One region of the Synechococcus sp. H60.2 genome, then DNA from elsewhere that is predicted to be linked to it. Evidence: predicted binding sites of a transcription regulator. Region 1 holds the regulator's gene; the other holds the start of a gene.
The links. Region 1 encodes NtcA, which controls nitrogen genes in cyanobacteria. Its sites were predicted from a motif close to GTANCNNNNGNTAC; they were not measured.
Positions count from the first base shown of each region.

Region 2: a site for NtcA is predicted at 2,026-2,039, ahead of urtA (urea ABC transporter substrate-binding protein). Genes of this name have one in related genera too.

Region 1 covers NZ_JANSIZ010000110.1:62-3,478, forward strand. Annotated here, with positions in the region: gene leuB (3-isopropylmalate dehydrogenase) at 103-1,248, shown strand; gene ntcA (global nitrogen regulator NtcA) at 1,374-2,048, opposite strand; gene NW845_RS12190 (M61 family metallopeptidase) at 2,288-3,417, shown strand, end outside.
Region 2 covers NZ_JANSIZ010000088.1:845-4,261, forward strand. Annotated here, with positions in the region: gene urtB (urea ABC transporter permease subunit UrtB) at 1-390, opposite strand, end outside; gene urtA (urea ABC transporter substrate-binding protein) at 499-1,773, opposite strand; gene NW845_RS11435 (prolyl oligopeptidase family serine peptidase) at 2,132-3,417, shown strand, end outside.

The DNA of each region.
Region 1 (3,417 bases):
CCTTACGTTGAGATTCGGAGAACTTTCCTGGGGGACTTTTCGGCAAACCTGTGGGCAAAGGGATGGTAATATCGCTACGCACTTCTCTTACCGTGACCGCCCATGAGCGTTCCTTCCTCTGCTGCTCGAACCTATCGGATTACTGCCCTGGCCGGAGATGGCATCGGCCCTGAAATCATGCAGGTGGGGCGGGCGGTTTTGGATGCAGTGGCCGCTCAGATGGGGTTTTCCCTCCAGTGGCAGGAGGGCCTAATTGGTGGAGCAGCCTACGAAGCCACTGGGGATCCCTTGCCCCCAGAGACCTTGAAAATGGCCCAGGAGAGCGATGCTGTTTACTTGGCGGCGGTTGGCGACTTTAAGTACGACACCCTGCCGCGGGAGAAGCGTCCTGAGCGGGCTTTGTTGGGCTTGCGGGCTGGCTTGGGATTATTTGCCAACTTGCGCCCGGTGAAGATCTTTCCGCAACTGGTGGAGGCCTCTTCCCTCAAGGCAGAAGTGATCGCCGGGATCGACCTGGTGGTGGTGCGCGAGCTCACCGGAGGCATCTACTTCGGCCAACCCAAAGGGATCTTCACAGATGCCACGGGATCCCGGCGGGGTGTAAACACCATGGCCTACAGCGAGGCCGAGGTGGATCGCATTGCCCGCGTGGCCTTCGAACTGGCTCGCAAGCGACGGCGCAAGCTCTGCTCAGTGGATAAGGCCAATGTCCTGGAAGTGTCGCAACTGTGGCGGGAGCGGGTTACCGCCATTGCGGCTGAGTACCCCGACGTGGAGCTTTCCCACCTGTACGTCGATAACGCTGCCATGCAGTTGGTGCGCTGGCCGAAGCAGTTTGACGTCATTCTCACGGAGAACCTCTTCGGGGATATTCTTTCCGATGAGGCAGCGATGCTGACTGGATCCATCGGCATGTTGCCCTCTGCCTCTTTGGGATCCTCTGGCCCTGGGGTATACGAGCCAGTACACGGGTCAGCCCCCGATATTGCCGGACAAGACAAGGCCAACCCTCTTGCCCAGGTGCTCTCTGGGGCAATGCTGCTACGCTACTCTTTGGATCAGCCCCAAGCTGCCGACCGCATCGAGCAGGCTGTCGAGGCAGTTTTGGCCCAGGGCTACCGTACCGCCGACATCTACTCGGAGGGGATGACCCTCGTAGGCTGCCGCGAGATGGGAGAAAAGATCTTGGCTACTCTGGCCCAGCAGCAAGCCTCCCCCCAAGGATCGCCCTCAGCCGCCGGCGGTTGAGTGGGGGTTCCCTTGCTGGCGCGGCTACCCCTCTCCCAGAGGGAGGGATTGTCCCGACGAACGGTGGCACTGCTATTACTCTTTATTGGAAATTCTTGGAAACGTCCGCGGGCCAGCTTCTTCCCTTAGGCAAAGCGATGGCCAAGCTGCATCGGGTCGTGGACGGTGATCTTTTTCTTGTGGATGGAAATGTAGTTCTTCTTGCGCAGCTCCCCCAACAGACGCGTGATGGTGACACGGGTTGAGCCAATCGCTTCCGCAATGGCCTGGTGAGAGAGCTTGAGATCGATGGTGACTCCATTGGGGCCGGGCACCCCGAAGTCGCGGCAGAGGATCAGTAGAAAGCTGACCAGGCGGGATCCCATGTCGCGGTGAGCCAGTGTTTCAATCATCATCTCTGTCTGCAGGATGCGAGAAGCCAAGCTCTTGAGCAGCAGCATGGCCAGCTCAGCGTTCTCCCGCAGCGATTTTTCCACCTGTTCGATGGGCAGAGAGAGTAGCTCGACGCGGGTAAAGGCCACCGCGTGATAGAAGCGGTCGGAGCGCTGCCCCGTGATGAAGGAGAGCACCCCAAAAATGCTGTTTTCCCGCAGGAGAGCAACGGTAATTTCTTCCCCCATTTCGTAGACCCGCGAGAGCTTGACAGCTCCTTTCACCAAAAAGTAAACCCGCTCCGCCGGATCTCCAGGGAAGAAGATGGTCTTACCGCGTTCAAACGTTTCGATAACCGGAGGATGGTGAGGCCCTCCTAACTGTTTGAAGGCTGCAATCAGAGATTTTTCCGCGATGGCCACCACCATATTCGTCAACCTTTTAAAGCCAGTTTATACCTAAGATCAACCTATAAATCAGATCGGAGGATTTGGGGCGCACCGTATTCCCGTTGACTGGAAAATTACCCCAGGGGCAAGATTATCCTAAGCTAAAAGGTTCTGCCCGGATACCTTTGTAGCAGGAGCTACATTTTTAAAGTCTCGTCTCTTGTCCAGCAGCGAATCCAGGACCAGGGGCGGGGGCCGTAATCGATTGGAGGGGTTTTATGGGGATCCCGGAGGCGGCTGTGGCCACACCTTCTCAACCGAGCCGTCAGCACTTCACAGTACGGATGCCGGAGCCGGCCAATCATCTGCTGGAGGTGGAACTACAGATCCAAGAGGTGGATCCAGAAGCGCCTCTGCAACTGCGGCTGCCGGTGTGGACGCCGGGATCCTACCTGGTGCGGGAATATGCCCGCCATGTGCAAGAGTTTCAGGCGGCAACGGAGCAAGGGATCCCTTTGGCCTGGCGGAAGGTAGATAAGAACACTTGGGAGATCGAGCCGCCCCGCTGTTCGGCTGTGAAGGTTCGCTATCGGGTCTATGCCTATGAGCTGACGGTGCGCACCAACCATTTGGATCTCACCCACGCCTACTTCAACGGGGCGGCGCTCTTTTTCTATGTGCCCGGTCGCGAGCGGGAACCCTACACCTTGACGGTGATCCCTCCCAAGCCAGATTGGCGCATCGCCACCAGTTTGCGACCTTTGATTTCTTCTTCTGAGGATCCTGCTTCCGGCCAGTCTTTTGTGGCGGCAGACTACGACGAGCTGGTGGATAGTCCGGTGGAGGTGGGCCTGCACCAGTTGCGGTCGTTTGCAGTGGAAGGGATCCCGCATTACTTCGTGGTCTGGGGAGCAGGCACCCTGGATTTGGAGCAAGCGGTGGCCGATGCCGAGAAAATTGTCCGGGCCACTGCGGCGTTTTTTGGCGGGCTGCCCTACGACCGCTACTGGTTTATTGTGCATTTGTCGCCAGGGGGATTTGGCGGCCTAGAGCACAAGTACAGCACCACCCTTAATTATTCTGGGCTGGAGCTGCATCAGCCCCAGTCCTATCGCCGCTTTTTGGCTCTGCTGGCCCACGAGCTTTTCCATGCTTGGAACGTCAAGCGGCTGCGCCCTCTGGCTTTGGAGAAAATTAACTACAACCAAGAAAATTACGTGGACTGCCTCTGGTTTTGCGAGGGGGCGACCAGCTACTACGAAAACGTGATCTTGCTGCGGGCAGGGATCCTCAGCGCCAAAGATTTTTTGCAGATCCTGGCCGAGCAAATTGGCCGGCTGCAGCGCACTCCGGGTCGGGCCGTGCAATCGCTGCAGGAATCCAGTTTCGACGCTTGGATCAAACTCTA
Region 2 (3,417 bases), on a different contig from region 1:
GGCCCCCAAGCGGAAAGCCAACACCCAATTGACGCTGCGCACGAACTGCTGCAGGATCAGGCTCACGCCCCAGGTGGCCAAAAGGGTTTCCAGCGGCCGCCCATACAAAAAGCGAATCACCCCCCGCTCCAGAGCCAGACCCGCCAGGGCCGTGACGACAAAAGCGGCAACCAAGGCTGGAAAGATATACAGATCCCGCCAGGGATCCCCCAATTGTCGGAAGGCATTTTGCATAACAAAGGTGGTGTAGGCCCCCAACATCATCAGCTCCCCATGGGCCATATTGATCACCCCCATGAGGCCGAAGACAATCGCCAGGCCCAGAGCGGCTATCAGCAAAACGGTGCCAATACTGATGCCGTTAAACAAGCTATCCAAAAGCAAGGTCATCGGCAGGGGATCCTCCTTCTTTACCAGTTGACTGGGGACGCGCTTCCAACTCCAGGACGGGATCCCCAACTCACCCGCAAGGGATCCCGCACCCAGCGCTCAACAGGGCTAGCTGACTTTGAAGCGACCGCCTTTGGCCGGATCCGACCAGTCGCAGGCAAAGCCCTTGGTTTCCGCCACAAACTGGTTCCAGGGCTGTGGCTCCACAGCGTCTGTAGAAAAGATGACATCAAACAGCCCATCAGAGCGCACCTGGCCGATCCGCACGTACTTGGTCAGGTGGTGGTTGGTGTTCATCGTCACCAGACCCTCTGGGGCATCAAAGGTTTGGCCGTAGGCTGCTTGGCGCACCGCGTCGATCTCCACGGTTCCCGCTTTTTCCACCGCCTGCTTCCAGATGTAAACCATGATATAGGCCGCTTCCATCGGGTCGTTGGTGACGCGGTTTTGGCCGTATTCTGCCTTGAAGGCTTCCACAAACTTCTTGTTGGCAGGCGTATCCACCGTCATGAAGTAGTTCCAGGCAGCGTAGTGGCCTTCTAGGAACTCGGAGCCAATCGCCTGCACCTCTTCTTCGGCAATGCTGACGGACATAGAGGGATAGCGATCCGGCTCCAGACCGGCTGCTTTCAGTTGCTTAAAGAAGGCCACATTGCTGTCGCCATTCAGGCTGTTGTAGATCACGCCGCCGTTGGGAAGAGCGGCACGGATTTTGCTGATAATGGGAGTCACTTCGGTGTTGCCCAGAGGCAGGTAATCTTCTCCCACAACCTTGCCGCCCAGGGCCTCTAACTGGGCCTTGATGATGGTGTTGGCCGTGCGGGGGAAGACATAGTCGGATCCCACCAGGAAAAACTCTTTGCCCTTGTTCTTGAGCAGCCATTCCACAGAAGGCTCGATCTGCTGGTTGGGGGCAGCGCCGGTGTAGAAGATGTTTTTGGAGCACTCTTGTCCTTCGTACTGTACGGGATACCAGAGCAGGTGTTGCTTGGATTCAAATACCGGCAAAACTGCCTTGCGGCTGGCCGAGGTCCAACAGCCGAATACCGTTGCCACCTTGTCCACATCGATCAATTTGGTGGCTTTCTCGGCAAAGGTTGGCCAATCGGAGGCGCCATCCTCGATGATGGGCTCGATCTGCTTGCCCAAAACCCCACCGGCGGCATTGATCTCTTTAATGGCTAGCTTTTCCGCATCCACCACACTGGTTTCCGAAATGGCCATCGTGCCGCTGAGGGAGTGCAAAATGCCAACGCGAATAGTCTCTCCCTGAGCATAGGCAGGCACAGACCGCTTCACCCAGATCTGCGGCCCTAAGGCAGCGCCGGCTCCGGCCAGCGCGCCCATTTTCAGCACTTGACGACGATTAAAAGATTGAGCCATCGGTAAACTCCGAAACGAGGTGAGTGCAAAGGATGTAGCGAAGTGTGGTTACAGCAGCCTGGCTAACGGGGGGAAGCACTCAGCTCATCACCTTGCCCATGGATCAGCTTGCCCAACTGCGCTCGGCTGAGGTTTTCACTAATGCCTTCCCAACATCAACAGGGGGAAAAGCCAGTTCTGCAGTCGAGAGAGCGTCGTGCGCCCCTGTTGCCTCGACGTGTTTTATCAAACCCATTCAGCCAGGAAGAAATTGTGTTGTGAGATACTTTTTTCCAGAATCTGAGCCTGTTCTCCCCAAGCTCCCAGGATCCCTTGCTCTCGGCATAATGGAGATTTCGAGGTTGAAAATTGATGGCTTATGGTGCAACAGGCTGGCTATGGATCTTGGCGATCCCCAATTACCGCTGACCTGGTGGTGGCCGGATCCCTACGCCTAGGGCAACCGGCTTGGGACAAGGGGGATCTCTACTGGACGGAGGGCCGCCCGCAGGAGAAGGGGCGAAATGTACTGATGCGGCGAGCTGCCGACGGGACGGTGCAGGAACTGACGCCAGCACCCTTCAACGTGCGCACGCGGGTGCATGAGTACGGCGGCGGCGCCTACTGGGTCTCCGAGGGGGTGGTGTATTTCTGCAACTTTGCCGATCAACGGCTGTACTGCCTGCTGCCGGAGTTGGCTCCCCAGCCCCTCACCGAGCCCGGCCCCTACCGCTATGCCGACGGGGTGGTGGACAGGAGGCGCCGGCGCATCCTCTGCGTGCGCGAGGATCACAGCCGCCAGGGAGAGCCGGAAAATACCCTGGTTGCCATCGATCTAGAAAGCGGATCCCAGCAGGTTTTGGCCAGGGGCCACGATTTCTACGCCAGCCCGCAACTGAGCCCAGACGGTCAGATCCTGGTGTGGCTGGCCTGGGATCACCCCCAGATGCCTTGGGACGGCACGGAGCTGTGGCGGGCGGAAGTGGCTCCTGACGGCAGCTTGGGAGAACCCCAGAAACTCGTTGGTGGCCCGGCTGAGTCCATTTTCCAGCCCCAGTGGTCGCCGCAGGGGGAGCTTTACTTTGTTTCCGACCGCAGCGGCTGGTGGAACCTCTACCGCTGGGATCCCCAGGGCCCCATTTCCCTCTGTCCTATGGAAGCAGAGTTTGGCGAGCCCCAGTGGGTGTTTGGCCTGAGCACCTACGGCTTCTGTGGGGATGGGCAAATCCTGGCCATCTATCGACAAGAGGGGCTCTGCCACCTGGCGCTTTTGGATCCGCGTTCAGGACAGAGGCAGGAGCTCCCCATACCCTACACCGAGCTCCACAACCTCCAAGTTAGCGGCGAAAAAGCTGCCTTCCTGGCCGGATCCCCCAGCGAAGCCATGGCCTTGGTCGGTCTGGACTTACCTTCTGGCCAAGGGGAGGTGGTGGCCCGTTCTAGCAGCGTGGCAATAGATCTGGAGTATTTGTCGATCCCTGAGCCCATCACCTTTCCCACTTCTGGCGGGACAGTGGCCTACGGCTTCTTCTATCCTCCCAAGAACCGCGACTTTGTGGCCCCTGCCGGCGAAAAGCCGCCCCTGCTGGTGAAAAGTCACGGCGGGCCCACGGGAGCAACAGCAGCCGTGCTTGACCTGGGGATCCAGTACTGGACCAGCCGCGG